DNA from 2 places in the Streptomyces sp. NBC_00019 genome. Region 1 is predicted to be linked to the other one. Evidence: riboswitches for the same ligand, from Rfam matches in the RefSeq annotation. Region 1 holds a riboswitch; the other holds the start of a gene.
The links. A riboswitch is a leader RNA that binds a small molecule or an ion and turns the genes downstream of it on or off. The one in region 1 is predicted to bind glycine.
Positions count from the first base shown of each region.

Region 2: it holds a riboswitch for glycine, as region 1 does, so the genes downstream of both, gcvP (aminomethyl-transferring glycine dehydrogenase) here and gcvT (glycine cleavage system aminomethyltransferase GcvT) in region 1, are expected to answer to the same signal.

Region 1 is NZ_CP108302.1:7,245,707-7,254,938, reverse strand. It holds gene OHU89_RS34365 (ABC transporter permease) at 1-670, opposite strand, end outside; gene OHU89_RS34360 (enhanced serine sensitivity protein SseB C-terminal domain-containing protein) at 984-1,784, opposite strand; gene OHU89_RS34355 (enhanced serine sensitivity protein SseB) at 1,919-2,689, opposite strand; gene OHU89_RS34350 (AAA family ATPase) at 2,770-3,432, opposite strand; glycine riboswitch at 3,654-3,763, shown strand; gene gcvT (glycine cleavage system aminomethyltransferase GcvT) at 3,908-5,023, shown strand; gene gcvH (glycine cleavage system protein GcvH) at 5,142-5,519, shown strand; gene glyA (serine hydroxymethyltransferase) at 5,536-6,822, shown strand; gene OHU89_RS34330 (L-serine ammonia-lyase) at 6,879-8,246, shown strand; gene OHU89_RS34325 (glycoside hydrolase family 25 protein) at 8,316-8,873, shown strand; gene OHU89_RS34320 (MOSC domain-containing protein) at 8,894-9,232, shown strand, end outside.
Region 2 is NZ_CP108302.1:2,086,858-2,096,089, forward strand. It holds gene OHU89_RS10075 (DUF1707 domain-containing protein) at 1-559, opposite strand, end outside; gene OHU89_RS10080 (molybdopterin-binding protein) at 665-1,060, shown strand; partial or broken gene OHU89_RS10085 (hypothetical protein) at 1,092-1,428, opposite strand; gene modA (molybdate ABC transporter substrate-binding protein) at 1,636-2,475, shown strand; gene OHU89_RS10095 (ABC transporter permease) at 2,472-3,326, shown strand; gene OHU89_RS10100 (ABC transporter ATP-binding protein) at 3,443-4,507, shown strand; gene OHU89_RS10105 (molybdopterin-binding protein) at 4,535-4,954, shown strand; gene gcvP (aminomethyl-transferring glycine dehydrogenase) at 5,014-7,899, opposite strand; glycine riboswitch at 8,074-8,170, opposite strand; gene OHU89_RS10115 (PRC-barrel domain-containing protein) at 8,302-8,679, shown strand; gene OHU89_RS10120 (DNA polymerase IV) at 8,750-9,232, opposite strand, start outside.

The DNA.
Region 1 (9,232 bases):
GCAGCGAGAGCGTCTGGCCGCGCACCACGCGTCCGATGTAGGGCCACCCGAAGAAGCCGATGACCAGGATCATCACGAACAGGCGCACGTCGGTGCCGGTCAGTCCCAGCATCTGGTTCGGCATGACGGAGACCAGCGCGATGATGAAGAGCAGCTGCGGGAAGGCCAGCAGACCGTCCATGACCCGGCTGATGGCCGAGTCGATCCAGCCGCCGAAGAAGCCGGCCAGGATGCCCAGGACCGTGCCGATGACGACGGCGACGATCGCGGACAGGAAGCCGACGAGCAGGGAGATGCGGGCGCCGTAGAGGACCCGGGCGAAGATGTCCCGGCCGTTGACCGGCTCGACACCCAGCCAGTGGTCGCCGCTGACACCACCGAAGGACCCCTTGGGGGTGCCGAACAGCGGGTCGATCAGGTCTTTGTCGTTGTACGTGTTCGGGTCCTGCCCGTACAGGCTGGTGATCACCGGCGCGAGCAGAGCGACGACGATGAGGAAGAGCACGACAATGCCGCCCGCGAGCGCGAGTTTGTCCCGCTTCAGGCGCTCCCAGGCGATCCGTCCCAGGGAACGCCCCTGTACGGCCTTGGCGTCGGCGCTGATAACCGCCGCTTCTTCGGCCGCGCTCGGGGCCGCTTCCGCGGTCGGCTCGTGCAATGGTGCCGTCATCTGGCAGGGGCCCCTCTCAACCGGCGGTAGCCGGCCTTCACTTGCCGCTGTGGCGGCGTGATCAGTCCGTCGTACACAGGGGCGAACCCACCCCTGCTGCGGGAGTCTTCAACGCTTTGGCGATCTGTTGCCAGACTTGGCGGTGAAAGGATGCATAAACGTGATGCGGCTAGGAGGGTTCCGTTATCCGGACGCCGGGTAACGGCCGCCGGACGGGGACCAGTTGGGACAATGAGGGCCTCATAGGGGTCTTCTGCCCTCATCTACGCGCGCAGATACACTCCCGTAACAGAAGAGCCTGTGCCGGTCTGGATCAGTAGCCGCCGGGTGCCGGAGGGTAGCCGTACCCGGCCGCCGGGGCCTGGGCCGGAGCCGCGGCATGTGCCTCGCGGTCGTAGAAGGGGCGGGCGCTTCCGCGCATCCACATCGCGACCGGGTCGTACTCGTCGGACATGGCGACGGTCGACACCGGCAGCCCGTCCGGGACCGCTCCGATGGACTGCTGCATCATCGCGCGCACCGAGTCCACGGCGGGCGGACTGGTGTCGTACACATCCAGACCGATGGCGAGATACGGCGCCCCGAGCGCGGGCTGCACCCAGGCGCGGCGCAGCGAGCGGATGGCCGGGGTGCGGTGGGCGTTCTGCGCGATCAGGCCGTAGAACTGCGGAATCTCGATCCCGGGCTCCGACAGTCGCAGCGGGCCGGCGGGCTGGCGCTCCAGGCCGGTGGCGATCCGGCGCAGGTCGAGCCAGGGGATGCCGACGCCGCCGCCGGGGGCGTGCGGGTTGAGCCAGAGGCCGAAGTGGTCGGGGTAGAGGGTGCGGGCGACGTCGACCCCGTCGACGACCTCGTAGGAGCGGTTCCACCCACTGGCGCTCAGCTCCTGGGCGGAGGTCACGCACGGGGCGTATCCGTACCCGCCCACCTCCATGTTTCCGTACTGGGCGTCGGGCGAGCCCGACTGGCCATGCCAGAGGAGCATCCAGATCTGGCCGGAGGAGGGGGTGGCGAGGGCGCGAAGGAGTGCCTCGTAGGCGTCGTATCGCCCCGGCGTCACCTGGCGCAGCATGTGCTCGACCTGGCCGGTCGCGGCGGTGCCGCTCGCGCTCACCTTCTACCGCCCCTTCGGGAAAGTTGCGTGTGTCTGCCGACAGCTTAAGCGGTGACGGCTCGGGGCTTGCGGTGGTCTGCGGGGTGCCGGTACGTCGTGGCTTGTCGCGCAGTTCCCCGCGCCCCTGGGTGGGTCTAGTGACCCTGTGTGTAGAACGGACGTACCTTTTCTCGCATCCAGTGGCCCACCGGGTCATCCGCTACGTCGAGAAGGACCAGATTCACCGGCCATCTCACCGGGGTCCGGGTCAGGGCGCGGCCCAGTGCGTCCATCGGGAGGGTACGCAGGTCGCCCTCCCATTGGGAGAGTTCGACGCCCACGAACATCACGGGCTCGGCCGTCTCGATCGAGGCCAGACAGCGGCGGGCCGTGAGGACCACGCCGGTCGCGGCGAACTCGGCGGAGGCGGTGGCGAGGAAGTCGACCGGGTCCTCCTGCCAGTCCGGCTCGTAGAGCTTGACGCGGCCGCCGGTGTTGGGGCCGTCCAGCGGGGTGCGGCCGATGCGGCAGAGCTCGGCGACGGCCGGCGGCGGGAGCGGGATGCCGACCACACCGTCCGGGTTCACGGCGATCCCGATGTGCGGGGGCAGACCGCGCGCGAACTCGACCGCGGGCGCGATCGTGTACGCCATGTGCCCGCCCGCGACCTGCCGGAACTGCTCCTCGGAGCTGAAGACCGGGACGTACGCCTGGCCCTCGATCTCCATGCTGGGCAGGTCCAGGGGGCCGCTGTGCGGGCCGCCGCCGTTCGGCAGCGGGATCCAGACGAAGCTCCGGCCCAGGACCTCGATGATCCGGCCGCCGGCCGCGGGCATGCCGAGGGAGGCCGAGAGCACCTCCTCCAGCTCGTTGCCGGGCCATCCGCCGCCGTGCGGATGGGGGTGTGCCTGTGCCGGGAATGCCATCTGTCCGTCCGCCTGCCGAGTGCTGCCGCTTGTGGCTTGTCTGTGGCTGAAAAGGCTAGCGGGTACGGAGGCGGCTGAGGTCAGCCCGTGAAACCGACCCGGCGCAGGGTGTCCGCCGCGTCCCGGTCGAGCAGCACCGCCGAGCCGACGCCCTGCGGCAGGTCGCCCTTGGCCACGGAGCGGATCAGCCGGGCGGCCGCCGTGCGGTGCCGCAGGAAGGCGTACTTCGAGACGCCGCGGCCGCGCTCGCGCTGACCGGCCAGCGCGGTGTCCGGCGCGACGTCGAGCAGCAGCAGATGCAGGCTGCCGCCACGGCGGCGGGCCTCGCGGGCCAGCCAGCCGCGCACCCAGGACTGGGTGCCGCAGTCGTGCACGACGACACCCTTGCCGGAGCGCAGGGCACGGAACAGACCGAAGTAGTGGGCGACGCGGACGAGGGGACGGTAGATCGCGTACGGCAGGAAGCGCGGCGCCCGCTCGTCCCAGCGGTCGCGGGTGTCCTGGGAGTCGATCCGTATGCCCTTGACCGCCCGCCGCATCAGAGTGGACTTGCCGCTGCCGGGCAGACCGGTGATCACGACCAGGTCCTCCGGGGCGAAGAGCAGGGCGTGCGGGCTGTGGCCGGCGCGGTCGCGCAGGTCGCGGACGACCGGTTGCTCCGCGCACGTCTCCCGGGCCGGAGCGGCCGGCTGTGCGGGCAGCGCGACGGCCGAGGTGGTGGCGTACGCAGTGGTCCTGTTCACCGTGATCGTCCTCCCCTGGGGCGGGTCACGAGTTCCCATCCCCGTCGAGTGTAAAGAGAAGGTAATCCGCGGCGCCTCCTGTTTCCGTCCGTTTCTCGCAACAGGCCTGCTACAGGGTGCGGCGAGTGACGGTGGAGGCTGTGCGACCTCTGTGGGAGCCACCCCTGCCCCGCCGGACGGATGCGTGCAATGATGTCCGCGCCAACTGCATACCGGCCGTTTGAATCCGCGCGGGAGAGTTCCGGGCCGTACGTTCTCGTACGAGTGCCCGGGCGCCGAAGGAGCAAGTCCCTCCCTTGAATCTCTCAGGCCCCGTTACCGCGCGGGCGAGGCACATCTGAAAAGCGAGCCGCCCTCCGGCGGCTCCACCCAAGGTGCAAGTCATGTCCCCTGCGGTCATGGCGAACCTCTCAGGTTCCGATGACAGATGGGGAGGAACGACCTCGCCCGTCATGCCTTGGGAGACAACCGTCCGATGAGCAATGAACCCCGCCTTACCGCGCTCGATGCCCTGCATCGCTCGCTCGGCGCGACGATGACCGACTTCGCCGGCTGGGACATGCCCCTGCGCTACGGCTCCGAGCGCGACGAGCACAACGCCGTACGCACGAAGGCCGGGCTCTTCGACCTCTCGCACATGGGCGAGATCACGGTGAGCGGACCGCAGGCGGCCGCCCTCCTGAACCACGCCCTGGTCGGCAACATCGCCTCCGTCGGCGTGGGCCGCGCCCGCTACACCATGATCTGCCGCGAGGACGGCGGCATCCTCGACGACCTGATCGTCTACCGGCTCCAAGAGACCGAGTACATGGTCGTCGCGAACGCCTCCAACGCCCAGGTCGTCCTGGACGCGCTCGTGGAGCGTGCGGCCGGCTTCGACGCCGAGGTGCGGGACGACCGCGACGCGTACGCGCTGCTCGCCGTCCAGGGCCCGGAGTCGCCGGGGATCCTCGCCTCGCTCACCGACGCCGACCTCGACGGACTGAAGTACTACGCCGGGCTGCCCGGCACGGTCGCCGGCGTCCCGGCGCTCATCGCGCGCACCGGTTACACGGGCGAGGACGGCTTCGAGCTGTTCGTGAAGCCCGAGCACGCGGTCGAGCTGTGGCAGGCCCTGACCAAGGCGGGCGAAGGCGTCGGCCTGGTCCCCTGCGGTCTGTCCTGCCGGGACACGCTGCGCCTGGAGGCGGGCATGCCGCTGTACGGGCATGAGCTGTCGACCGAGCTGACCCCCTTCGACGCGGGCCTCGGGCGCGTGGTGAAGTTCGAGAAGGAGGGCGACTTCGTCGGGCGCGAGGCGCTCACCGTGGCCGCCGCCCGAGCTCAGGACAGCCCCCCGCGCGTCCTCGTCGGCCTGATCGCCGAAGGCCGCCGGGTCCCCCGCGCCGGGTACGCCGTGGTCGCCGACGGCCAGGTGATCGGCGAGGTCACCTCCGGCGCCCCCTCGCCCACGCTGGGCAAGCCGATCGCGATGGCCTACGTCGACGCCGCGCACGCCGCGCCGGGCACCACCGGAGTCGGTGTGGACATCCGGGGCAGCCACGAGCCCTACGAGGTCGTGGCTCTGCCGTTCTATAAGCGCCAGAAGTAGACACTGGACGCGAGGTCGCGCGCCCGCGCGTGACCCTGCGCACATTTCCGCTGCTCACGCACGTTTCCAGCAGTCCCCCATCCACCAGCACTCCCCCGCGTACAGGAGAATTCAGGCCATGAGCAACCCCCAGCAGCTGCGCTACAGCAAGGAGCACGAGTGGCTGTCGGGCGCCGAGGACGGCGTCTCGACGGTCGGCATCACGGAGCACGCGGCCAACGCCCTCGGCGATGTCGTCTTCGTGCAGCTCCCGGAGGTCGGTGACACGGTGACCGCGGGCGAGACCTGCGGCGAGCTGGAGTCGACCAAGTCGGTCTCCGACCTGTACTCCCCGGTCTCCGGTGAGGTCACCGGGGTCAACGAGGACGTCGTCAACGACCCGTCGCTGGTGAACTCCGCCCCCTTCGAGGGCGGCTGGCTGTTCAAGGTACGCATCGCGGACGAGCCGGCCGACCTGCTCTCCGCCGACGAGTACACCGCCTTTTCCGCCGGCTGAGAGGTCGTAGCACCACATGTCCGAGAAGTCGCTTCTCAACCAGTCCCTGCACGAGCTGGACCCGGATGTCGCCGCCGCGGTCGACGCCGAGCTGGACCGCCAGCAGTCCACCCTGGAGATGATCGCCTCCGAGAACTTCGCGCCGGTCGCGGTCATGGAGGCCCAGGGCTCGGTCCTGACCAACAAGTACGCCGAGGGCTACCCGGGCCGCCGCTACTACGGCGGCTGCGAGCACGTCGACGTCGCCGAGCAGATCGCCATCGACCGGGTCAAGGCCCTGTTCGGCGCCGAATACGCCAACGTCCAGCCGCACTCGGGCGCCTCCGCCAACCAGGCAGCGCTGTTCGCGCTGGCCTCCCCCGGCGACACCATCCTGGGCCTGGACCTGGCCCACGGCGGCCACCTCACCCACGGCATGCGGCTGAACTTCTCCGGCAAGCAGTTCAACGTGGTCGCCTACCACGTGGACGACGCCGGCCTGGTCGACATGGCCGAGGTCGAACGCCTCGCCAAGGAACACCGCCCCAAGGTGATCATCGCCGGCTGGTCCGCCTACCCGCGCCGGCTGGACTTCGCCGAGTTCCGCCGGATCGCCGACGAGGTCGAGGCGTACCTGTGGGTCGACATGGCGCACTTCGCCGGCCTGGTCGCCGCCGGACTGCACCCCAACCCGGTCGAGCACGCCGACGTCGTCACCTCCACCACGCACAAGACCCTCGGCGGTCCGCGCGGCGGGATCATCCTGGCGAAGAAGGCCTTCGCGAAGAAGCTCAACTCGTCCGTCTTCCCGGGCTTCCAGGGCGGTCCGCTGGAGCATGTGATCGCGGCCAAGGCGGTCTCCTTCAAGGTCGCCGCCTCGCAGGAGTTCAAGGAGCGCCAGGCGCGTACGGTGGAAGGCGCGCGGATCCTCGCGGAGCGGCTGACGGCCGCGGATGCCCGTGAGGCCGGCGTGAACGTGCTGTCCGGCGGCACCGACGTCCACCTGATCCTGGTCGACCTGCGCGAGTCCGAGCTGGACGGCCAGCAGGCCGAGGACCGTCTCCACGAGGTCGGCATCACCGTCAACCGCAACGCCGTCCCCAACGACCCGCGCCCCCCGATGGTGACCTCGGGCCTGCGGATCGGCACCCCGGCGCTGGCCACCCGCGGCTTCACCGCCGAGGACTTCACCGAGGTCGCGGACGTCATCGCCTCCGCACTGAAGGCGCCCTCTCCCTTCCAGGGAGCCGACGTCGAAAGCCTGAAGGCCCGGGTCAAGGCCCTCGCCGACAAGCACCCGCTGTACCCCGGCCTGAACAAGTAGTTCCCTGGTGGGGGCACCCGATGACGTGTGCCCCCACCCTTTCGCAAGGAGTTCCCGTGGCCATCTCGGTCTTCGACCTGTTCTCGATCGGCATCGGCCCGTCGAGCTCGCACACGGTCGGCCCGATGCGTGCGGCCCGTATGTTCGCCCGCCGTCTGCGCAACGAGGGCCTGCTGCCCGACGTCGCCTCGGTCCGCTCGGAGCTCTACGGCTCCCTGGGCGCGACCGGCCATGGCCACGGCACCCCCAAGGCGGTGCTGCTGGGACTCGAAGGAGCGTCTCCGCGCACGGTCGACGTGGAGGGGGCGGACGAGCGGGTGTCGGCGATCAAGGACACGGGGGTCCTGAAGCTCCTCGGGGAGCGCGAGATCCCGTTCTCCTTCGACGACGACCTCGTCCTGCACCGGCGTAAGGCACTGCCGTACCACGCGAACGGCATGACGCTGTGGGCGTACGACGCGGCGGGTGCGGAGCTGTTGTCCAAGACGTACTACTCGGTCGGCGGTGGCTTCGTCGTCGACGAGGACGCGGTGGGCGAGGACCGGATCAAGCTGGACGACACCGTCCTGAAGTACTCCTTCCGCACGGGCGACGAACTGCTGCGCGTGACCCGGGAGACGGGGCTGTCGATCTCCGCGCTGATGCTGGAGAACGAGCGTGCCTGGCGCACCGAGGAGGAGATCCGCGCGGGCCTGCTGGAGATCTGGCGGGTGATGCAGGCCTGCGTCTCACGGGGCATGTCGCGGGAGGGCATCCTGCCGGGCGGGCTGCGGGTCAAGCGCCGCGCCGCCGTCACGGCACGCCAACTGCGGGCGGAGGGCGATCCGTTGGCGCACGCGATGGAGTGGATCACGCTCTACGCGATGGCGGTGAACGAGGAGAACGCGGCGGGCGGCCGGGTCGTCACGGCCCCGACGAACGGCGCCGCCGGCATCATCCCGGCCGTCCTCCACTACTACATCAACTTCGTGCCGGGCGCCGACGAGGACGGGGTCGTGCGGTTCCTGCTGGCCGCGGGCGCGATCGGCATGCTCTTCAAGGAGAACGCCTCCATCTCCGGCGCCGAGGTCGGCTGCCAGGGCGAGGTCGGCTCCGCCTGCTCGATGGCCGCGGGCGCGCTCGCGGAGGTCCTCGGCGGCTCCCCGGAACAGGTCGAGAACGCCGCGGAGATCGGCATGGAACACAACCTCGGCCTGACCTGCGACCCCGTCGGCGGCCTCGTCCAGATCCCCTGCATCGAACGCAACGGCATGGCCGCGGTCAAGGCGGTCACCGCGGCGCGGATGGCGATGCGCGGGGACGGCTCGCACAAGGTGTCCCTGGACAAGGTCATCAAGACCATGAAGGAGACCGGGGCGGACATGTCGGTGAAGTACAAGGAGACCGCGCGGGGCGGGTTGGCGGTCAACATCATCGAGTGCTGAACTCCCCTTCGCCTTAAGGTGTGGGGTACTCCAACTCCTGTCCCCCTACGGCATTTCGAGGAGTCCCCCATGCTGCGCGGCATCGACGTCAGCTCGTACCAGTCCTCCTCCTACGACACGGACGGCTTCTCCTTCGTCTTCATCAAAGCGACGGAGGGCCGCACGTACACCAACCCCAAACTGGCGGCCCAGACGAAGACGGCCCGCGACGCCGGCCTGGTCGTCGGCTACTACCACTTCCTCTGGCCGGGCAACCTCACCGCCCAGGCGGAACACTTCGTCAGCAAGGCCCCGGAGCGGGCCGGCGAGATCCTCGCGGTGGACTGGGAGACGACCGGGGACGGGACGCACGCGACCAACGCGGAGAAGGACCGGTTCATCCGGAAGCTGAAGGAGCTGCGGCCGGACAACAGGGTCGTCCTCTACTGCAACCGCAACTTTTGGTTGGGCATCGACAAGACTTCCTATGCCGGCGACGCCCTCTGGATCGCCGACTACGTGACCGCGGGCAAGCCCCGTATCAAGGCGAAGTGGCTCTTCCACCAGTACACCGACGATCCGGTGGACAAGAACGTCGCGGACTTCGCGAGCAAGGCCGCTCTGCGGGCGTGGGCGGAGAACGCCTGACCGCATTTATGCTGCTCGGCATGGGTGGGACAGTCGCTGCCGTCAGCAGCAATGGGACGTATTCGTTCACCAAGCCGAACCGGGAGAGCATCACGCTGCTCGCCGGGATCGGGGTGGAGGGGGATGTGCATGCCGGGGAGACGGTGAAGCATCGGTTTCGGATGGAGAAGGATGCTTCGCAGCCGAATCTGCGGCAGGTGCACCTCATCCATGAGGAGTTGTTCGAGGAGGTGCGGGAGGCCGGGTTCGAGGTGGGTGCCGGGGAGCTCGGGGAGAACGTCACCACTCGGGGGATCGATCTGCTGGGGCTGCCGTTCGGGGCTCGGCTGCATCTTGGGGCGCAGGCCGTCGTCGAGGTG
Region 2 (9,232 bases), 5.2 Mb from region 1:
CCCGGGCCACGACCTTGCCGTACCTCAGCCGCCCGCCGACCTCCACCCGCAGCACGACAGGTGTGCCCGAGTCGCCGGCAGGACGCGTTTTCACCTGGGCGTACTCGACGACGAGCGAGTCGGTCTCCACCACGACGCCGGGCCGCGTCACCAGCCGCAGCGTCCCGCCCCGCATGTCGAGGTCGACGTAGAGCGTGTCGTACGTGATCACCGCGTCGGTGAAGTCGAGCGTCACGTCACCCCAGGTGGACTGGACCTCCAGCCGCCGGGGTACCGCCCACCCGTCGCCGCGCACGGCCGACCCGCCCTGCTGCTCGATCCGGACGACGTCCTTGACCTCGCCGACCCCGTCCACCGGAAGGTCCGCCGTCAGCCCGGCCAGCTCCCCCAGGGTGCGGGCGGACAGGGCCGTCTCCAGGCGCTCGTCGAGTTCCTCAGCGGTCAGCCGGCCGTCCCCCGCCGCGATACGCAGCATGTCCACGACCCGGTCCCGGTCCGCATGCGAGGCCCTCAGCTCGACCGGTGCGTCCCCGCCACCCCGCGCCAACTCACCCGACATGCCCTCACTCCGATCCCAGGTGCCGAACCAAAAGCTATATCGCGTTATACCCAACGCTCAACCCCGCACCCTCCGTTCACCGTTGATGCCCCTATCGTGATCCGCATGCAGTCGTACACGATCGGCCAGGCGGCCCGACTCCTGGGCGTGAGCCCCGACACCGCGCGCCGCTGGGCTGACGCGGGCCGGATGGCCACCCACCGCGACGAGGGCGGGCGCCGGCTCATCGACGGCCGGGACCTGGCCGCGTTCTCCGTCGAGCTGGCCAGGAGCGACACCGGCGACGAAGAGCCGTCGTACACCTCGGTCCGCAACGCCTTCCCCGGCATCGTCACCGCGATCAAGCTCGGCGACGTCGCCGCCCAGGTCGAGATCCAGGCCGGCCCGCACCGCCTGGTCTCCCTGCTGACCCGCGAGGCCGTCGAGGAACTGGGCCTGGAGGTCGGAATGGAGGCCACGGCCCGCGTGAAGTCGACAAACGTACACATCGACCGCACCTGAGAAGCCCACAGACCGCTCAGACCAGGGCCGGTCAGACCCGGGTCTGACCGGCCCAGCCCTCGTACCCACCGTCCACCCGTATCCCGGTGACCCCGCCGACATGGCGCGCCCCGCACCGGTCCTGCGGCAACACGAGCTGAGGTCCGGCCCGGTCGAGCGGGGCCTCGTCGATGCTCACCGCCAACAGCACGGGCGCATGGGCGAAGTCCGGGTCGATCTCGGCCCAGGACAACAGCGCGCGATGCCCGTCCGCGTCGGCCACCGGAGAACGCCCGGTGCTTCAGCCAGCGCAGCAGGTCCGGCATGGTCAGCCGGGCCGGACGGGCGAGATCCCCGCTCAGGGCCAGTTCGGCAACCAGCTGCTTCATGGGACACCACCTCCGGCAGGACCGCACCCGCAAGGCAGTCCCGTACAAACGCACATGCGCACCCCACCCCGCCATGGGGCCGGATCATGCGATGCAACAGGAGACTTACGCCTTGCATATGCGGCAGTATCATCGCCGCAGGGTCCTCGAGAGGCCGCTGCCGGGCCCCAGCGGCCCAAGCCCGAAGACATGAAGGAGTAGACCGTGATGACCCGTTCCGCTCGCCGGACCCGTCGCACCCGCCGGACCCTGCAGCTGGCCGGTGCCGGAACCGCCGCGTTGCTGGCCCTGACCGCCTGCTCCTCCTCCGACTCAGACTCGGACTCCGACTCCGCGGGCTCCGACACCTCGGCCTCCGCGTCGGCGAAGCTGTCCGGCACGGTGAACGTCTTCGCCGCGGCCTCCCTGAAGGAGAGCTTCACGACCCTGGGCAAGGAGTTCGAGAAGACGCATCCCGGCACCGAGGTCACCTTCAACTTCGGCGGCAGCGACACCCTGGCCGCCAGCATCACGAGCGGCGCCGGCGCCGACGTGTTCGCCGCGGCCAGCCCCAAGACGATGAAGATCGTCACGGACGCGGGGGGCGCCACGGGCACGCCCGCCACCTTCGTCCGCAACCAGCTGGAGATCGCCACCCTGCCGGGCAACCCGGACAAGATCTCCTCCCTCAAGGACCTCACCAAGTCCGGCCTGAAGGTCGTGCTGTGCGACGAGGAGGTCCCCTGCGGCGCCGCCGCCCAGAAGGCCCTCGACGCCGGCGGCCTCAAGCTCACCCCGGTCTCCTACGAGCAGGACGTCAAGAGCGCTCTGACGAAGGTGGAGCTCAAGGAGGCCGACGCCGCGGTGGTCTACAAGACCGATGTGAAGGCCGCGGGTGAGAAGGTGGAGGGCGTGGACTTCCCCGAGTCGGCCGACGCCGTCAACGACTACCCGATCGCCCTGCTCAAGGACGCCCCCAACGCCGCCACGGCGAAGGCGTTCATCGAGCTGGTCCAGTCCGCCGAGGGCCAGAAGGTCCTGACCTCGGCCGGGTTCCTCAAGCCGTGACGTCCCTCGACAGGACCGGCGCCGCGGACACCCTCAAGGGCGGTCCGCGGCGCCGCCGCGCCCGGCAGCCGTTCAAGGGTGTACCGCTTCCTTTGCTCCTCCCGGCCCTGCTGGGCCTGGCGTTCCTGATCCTCCCCCTGGTCGCCCTGCTGGTCCGGGCCCCTTGGAGCACCCTCCCGGAACAGCTGACCAGCGCCGAGGTATGGCAGGCGCTACGTCTGTCCCTGGTGTGCGCCACGGCCGCGACCGCCCTCAGTCTCCTGATCGGCGTCCCCCTGGCCTGGCTCCTGGCCCGCACCGAGTTCCCCGGCCGGGGCCTGGTCCGCGCCCTGGTGACCCTCCCCCTGGTCCTCCCTCCGGTGGTGGGCGGCGTGGCCCTCCTGATGGCACTGGGCCGCAACGGCATCGTGGGCCGCTGGCTGGACTCCTGGTTCGGCGTCACGCTCCCCTTCACCACGGCAGGCGTCATCGTCGCGGAGACCTTCGTGGCGATGCCGTTCCTGGTCATCAGCGTGGAGGGCACCCTGCGCGCGGCTGACCCTCGCTACGAGGAGGCGGCCACCACCCTGGGCGCCTCCCGCTTCACGGCCTTCCGCCGCGTGACCCTCCCGCTGATCGCCCCGGGCATCGCCGCCGGCGCCGTCCTCGCCTGGGCCCGAGCCCTGGGCGAGTTCGGCGCCACGATCACCTTCGCCGGCAACTTCCCCGGCCGCACCCAGACCATGCCCCTCGCGGTCTACCTGGCCCTCCAGAGCGACCCTGCAGCGGCGATCGCCCTGAGCCTGGTGCTCCTGGCGGTATCGATCGCGGTACTGGCGGGCTTGCGGGACCGCTGGATGACGGCGTCATGACGAACACTCGCCGCGCAGCCGCCGCCGGCGCTCAGCCCCCACAGGGGCCATCCGCACCTGACAACGAAAGCGCCACGGATGGTGCGGGTGGGAAAACAAATCCGGCCGAAGGCCGGATGCCCACAACACCCCCGCACCCGACCAACGGCCTCCACGCCCACCTGATCGTCACCCACCCCACCTTCCACCTCGACATCACCCTCACGGCAGCCCCCGGCGAGGTGGTGGCCCTCCTCGGCCCCAACGGCGCAGGCAAGACCACCGCCCTACGCGCCCTCGCCGGTCTCACCCCCCTCACCGCCGGCCACCTCCGCCTCGACGGCACCGACCTGGACCGCACACCCCCCGAATCCCGCCCCGTCGGCGTCGTCTTCCAGGACTACCTCCTCTTCCCCCACCTCACAGCCCTGGACAACGTCGCGTTCGGCCCCCGCTGCCAGGGCTCGACAAAGGCAGAGGCCCGCCAACAGGCAACGGAGTGGCTGACCCGCATGGGTCTCAGCGACCACGCCACAGCCAAACCCCGCAGACTCTCCGGCGGCCAGGCCCAACGCGTCGCCCTGGCCCGCGCCCTGGCCACCCACCCCCGCCTGCTCCTCCTCGACGAACCCCTCGCCGCCCTGGACGCCCGCACCCGCCTGGAGGTCCGCTCCCAACTCCGCCGCCACCTGGCCGACTTCGAGGCGGTCGCCGTCCTGGTCACCCACGACCCCCTGGACGCGATGGTCCTGGCCGACCGCCTGGTCGTGATCGAGCACGGCCGGGTCGTGCAGGAGGGCACCCCGTCCGACATCGCCCGCCATCCCCGTACGGACTACATCGCCCAGCTCGTGGGCCTGAACCTCTACAAGGGCCGGTCAGAAGGCCACACGGTCCACCTGGAGGCCGGCCCCGACATCACCACCACCGAGGACCTCACGGGAGAGGCCTTCGTCGCGTTCCCGCCGTCCGCCGTGACCCTCTACGGCGACCGCCCCACCGGCTCCAGCGCCCGTAATCTCTGGCGCTGCGAGGTGGCCGGCCTGGAGACCCACGGCAATCAGATCCGCGCCGACCTCACCGGCGAGCTCCCCCTCGCCGCGGACCTCACCACGGTCGCCGCGGCCGAACTCGATCTACACCCGGGCGCGGAGGTCTGGGCCACGGTGAAGGCGACGCAAACGCATGCATACCCGGCGTAAGCCGTACGCAGCTCTAAGTTTGATGCCATGACTCTGAGCATCCGCAACCAACTCCCTGGCACCGTCACCGAGGTCACCCCCGGCGAGGTGATGGCCACGGTCAAGGTCCGGCTCTCCGGCGGCCAGGACCTCACCGCCGCGATCACCAGGGAAGCGGCCGAGGAGCTGGCCCTCACGGCGGGCTCCGCCGTACGCGCCCTCGTGAAGTCGACGGAGATCTCCCTGGCCACGGGCCCCGTCGAGGGCCTCTCGATCCGCAACCGGCTCCCCGGCACGGTCACCGGCGTCACCACCGGCCCCGCCATGGCAGCCGTCAAGGTGACGGTCGACGGCACCGACCTGACCGCCGCCATCACCAAGGACGCCGCCGAGGACCTGGCCCTCGCCGCCGGCACCCCCGTCGTGGCCCTGATCAAGTCGACCGAGGTCTCCCTCGCGACCGAGTGAGCCACCCGGGACATGAAGAAGGGCCCCACCGAAAGCGGGGCCCATCTTCAACAGCCGGCTCAGTCCTCGTAGGCGTCCAGCGGCGGGCAGGAGCACACCAGATTCCGGTCACCGAAGGCCTGGTCGATCCGGCGCACCGGCGGCCAGTACTTGTCCGCGACCGACACTCCGGCCGGGAACACGGCCTCTTCGCGCGTGTACGCGTGCTCCCACTCCCCGCCGAGCGCCCGGGCGGTGTGCGGCGCGTTCCGCAGCGGGTTGTCGTCCGCGGGCCACTTGCCGGCGCCGACCTTCTCGATCTCCCCGCGGATCGCGATCATCGCGTCGCAGAACCGGTCGAGCTCGATCAGGTCCTCGGACTCGGTCGGCTCGATCATCAGCGTCCCCGCCACCGGGAACGACATCGTCGGCGCGTGGAACCCGTAGTCGATGAGCCGCTTGGCGACGTCGTCGACGCTCACTCCGGTCGCCTTGGTCAGCGGCCGCAGATCGATGATGCACTCGTGCGCGACCAGCCCTCCGGGGCCGGTGTAGAGCACGGGGTAGTGCGGTTCGAGCCGCTTGGCGATGTAGTTGGCACCGAGGACCGCAACCTGCGTGGCGCGCTTGAGTCCTTCACCGCCCATGAGCCGGACGTACGTCCACGAGATCGGCAGTATCCCGGCGGATCCCCACGGCGCGGCCGAGATCGGCCCGACACCCGTCTCCGGCCCGGCGGCCGGCTGCAGCGGGTGGTTGGGCAGATACGGCGCCAGGTGCGCACGCACACCGACCGGCCCGACGCCCGGACCGCCACCGCCGTGCGGGATGCAGAAGGTCTTGTGCAGGTTCAGGTGCGAGACGTCCCCGCCGAAGTGGCCCGGCTTGGCAAGCCCCACCAGGGCGTTGAGGTTGGCACCGTCGACGTACACCTGCCCGCCGGCCTCGTGCACCTGCGCGCAGATGTCGGCGACATGCTCCTCGAACACACCGTGCGTCGACGGGTACGTGATCATCAGCACCGACAGCTCGTCGCGGTACTGCTCGATCTTCGCCCGCAGATCCTCGACGTCGATCTCGCCGTCCTCGGCGGTCTTCACGACGACGACCTTCATCCCGGCCATGACCGCGCTGGCGGCGTTGGTCCCGTGGGCGGAGGACGGGATCAGACACACGGTCCGCTGCTCGTCCCCGTTGGCCCGGTGGTATCCGCGTACGGCGAGCAGTCCGGCCAGCTCGCCCTGCGAACCGGCGTTGGGCTGCAGCGACACCTTGTCGTATCCGGTGACCTCGGCGAGCCGCTCCTCCAGCTCACGGATGAGCGTGAGATAGCCCTGCGCCTGCTCGGCGGGCGCGAAGGGGTGCAGCTGACCGAACTCGGGCCAGGTGACCGGCTCCATCTCGGTGGTCGCGTTGAGCTTCATGGTGCAGGAACCCAGCGGGATCATGCCGCGGTCGAGCGCGTAGTCCCGGTCGGCGAGCCGGCGCAGGTAGCGCAGCATCGCCGTCTCGGAGCGGTACTGGTGGAAGACCGGGTGCGCGAGGAACTCGTCGCTCCGCAGCAGCGCGGCCGGCACGGCGTCCTCGGTGGCGGCGTCGAGCGCCTCGATGTCGCCACCGACCCCGAACGCCGACCATACGGCGCTCAGCTGGGCCCGCGTGGTCGTCTCGTCGCAGGAGGCGGAGACCCGGTCGGCGTCCACGAGGTGCAGGTTGACGCCGTTCTCGCGCGCGGCGGCGACGATCTCGGCGGCCCTGCCCGGCACCCGGGCGGTCACCGTGTCGAAGTAGGTGCCGTGCACGACCTCGACACCACCGGCGGTGAGCCCCGCGGCGAGGATGCCCGCGTAGCGGTGGGTCCGCCGCGCGATGTCCTTCAGCCCCTCGGGCCCGTGGTAGACGGCGTACATCCCGGCCATCACGGCGAGCAGCACCTGCGCGGTACAGATGTTGCTGGTCGCCTTCTCCCGGCGGATGTGCTGCTCACGGGTCTGCAGGGCCAGCCGGTACGCCTTGTGCCCGTCGGCGTCCACGGACACACCCACGAGCCGCCCGGGCAGGCTGCGCGCGAACTTCTCGCGCACCGCCATGTAGCCGGCGTGCGGCCCGCCGAAGCCCATCGGCACACCGAAGCGCTGTGTGGTTCCGACCGCGATGTCGGCCCCGAGCTCACCGGGCGACTTCAGCAGCGTCAGCGCGAGCAGATCCGCGGCGACGGTGACGAGCGCTCCGAGCTCGTGGGCCTGCTCGATCAGCGGCTTTATGTCCCGTACGACACCGGAGGCGCCGGGGTACTGGACGAGCACGCCGTTGATCTCACGACCGGCGACGTCGGCCGGAATGCCGTCGCTGAGGTCGGCGACCACGACCTCCACGCCCGCCGGCTCGGCACGGGTCTCGATCACGGCGATGGTCTGCGGAAGCGCGTCCGCGTCGACCAGGAACAGCCCCTTCTTGTTCTTGCCCATGCGCCGGGACAGGGACATCGCCTCGGCGGCCGCCGTGCCCTCGTCGAGCAGCGAGGCACCGGAGGTGGGCAGTCCGGTCAGTTCGGCGACCATGGTCTGGAAGTTGAGCAGGGCCTCGAGCCGTCCCTGGGAGATCTCGGGCTGGTACGGCGTGTAGGCGGTGTACCAGGCCGGGTTCTCCATGACATTGCGCAGGATGACGGGCGGCGTGAAGGTCCCGTAGTACCCGAGTCCGATCATGGAGCCGAGCACCTGGTTCCGATCGGCGAGCGAGCGAAGCTCGGCAAGCACCTCGGCCTCGGTGCGAGCACCCGGCAGGTCAAGGTCATCGGCGTTCTTGATCACATCCGGCACCGCGGCGGCGGTGAGCTCGTCCAGCGAGCCATAGCCGACCTGCGCGAGCATCTTGGCCCGCGCCTCCTGGTCGGGCCCGATGTGGCGCTGCTCGAAGGGGATCCCCTGCTCGAGCTCTGTGAGCGGAGTGCGGTGGGCGGTCATTACGGAGGCCTCCTGGTCTGACACGACCTGCGAGGGGCACCACGGCACGGGTACCCGGACGGCCTCCCCCTCTGTCATCTCAACCTGAGAGCTTCACCGGGGCGCCCGAGGGCTCCCGGCTTTCACCGTCGGTGAGAGCGGAAGCCGTACTCCCGCCCTGCTTTCCAGAGTGGCCTCGTCCATGCGGTACGTGTGCCTGAGAGATTCCGGGGAGGATTTGCTCCTTCGGCGCCTCCGAACGGTGTTCGGAGGACTCTCCCGCACAGGGTCGGCAGCCGCTTGTCAGCCTAGCAGCGAGGTCGACGCGGATCCCTCGAGATCCCCTCGAGTGGCCACCTCCCCCAATGTGCTCTTTCGTAGTGCTTACGGATGAGTTGCGAGTCGCGACCTAGTGGAGGGCCCGTGCAGACCGATATCGATCCTCGGAACCTGATCGGCCGCAAGGCCTTCGACCGCAACGGCACCAAGATCGGCACGATCGACGAGGTCTACCTCGACGACGCGACCGGCGTACCGGAATGGGCGGCCATACGCACCGGCCTCTTCAGCAGGGACGCCTTCGTCCCCCTGGAGCCCAGCGAACTCCTCGAAGGCGCCCTCCGAGTCCCCTTCGAACGAGCCCTGATCAAGGACGCCCCGGACTTCGGCGTAGGCCGCCACTTGTCCCCCGAACAGGAACTCCAGCTCTACCACCACTACGGCCTGGACGTGGCCCCACCGCCCCCCTTCCCGGACCGCGACTTCGGCAAGCTGGCAGGCACGGAGGACGCGGAAACCTGACACAGCGGCGAACGACAGGCGGGGTAAGCACGCGCCGCAGGCTCACGAAACCGACAGCCGCCGACGGCGCTCAGCCCCCACCGGGGCCACCCGCACACACGACCGGCACCAACGGCAACGGCTCAGCCACCACCAACGCAGGGTCCTCCACCGAAAACGTCCGCACCCGCCCCGGCGCGGAATCCGGCGTCTCGAACCTCACGGTCACCCTCCCCAGCCCACTCCCCTGCACCCACCCATGCCCGAACTCGTCATGCCGCACATCGTGCCCCGAGACCCACCGCCGCTCGACAGGAACCACTGGCGACTCCTCAGCCACCTCGACCCGGTGCTCCTCCTCCGCAAGCTCGGCACGCTCCCCCGCAGCCTGAGCGAACAGATCCTCCTGCGTGTAATCAGCAAGCCCACTCACCCCGACCCCCAGCAACCGCACCCCACCCGTCGTGTCCACGGAGTCCAACAACCGCGCCGCGGCCTCCCGCACCACCGCCACGTCATCGGTAGGCCCCCGCAAGGTCTCGGACCGGGTCAACGTGGAGAAGTCGTACCGCCG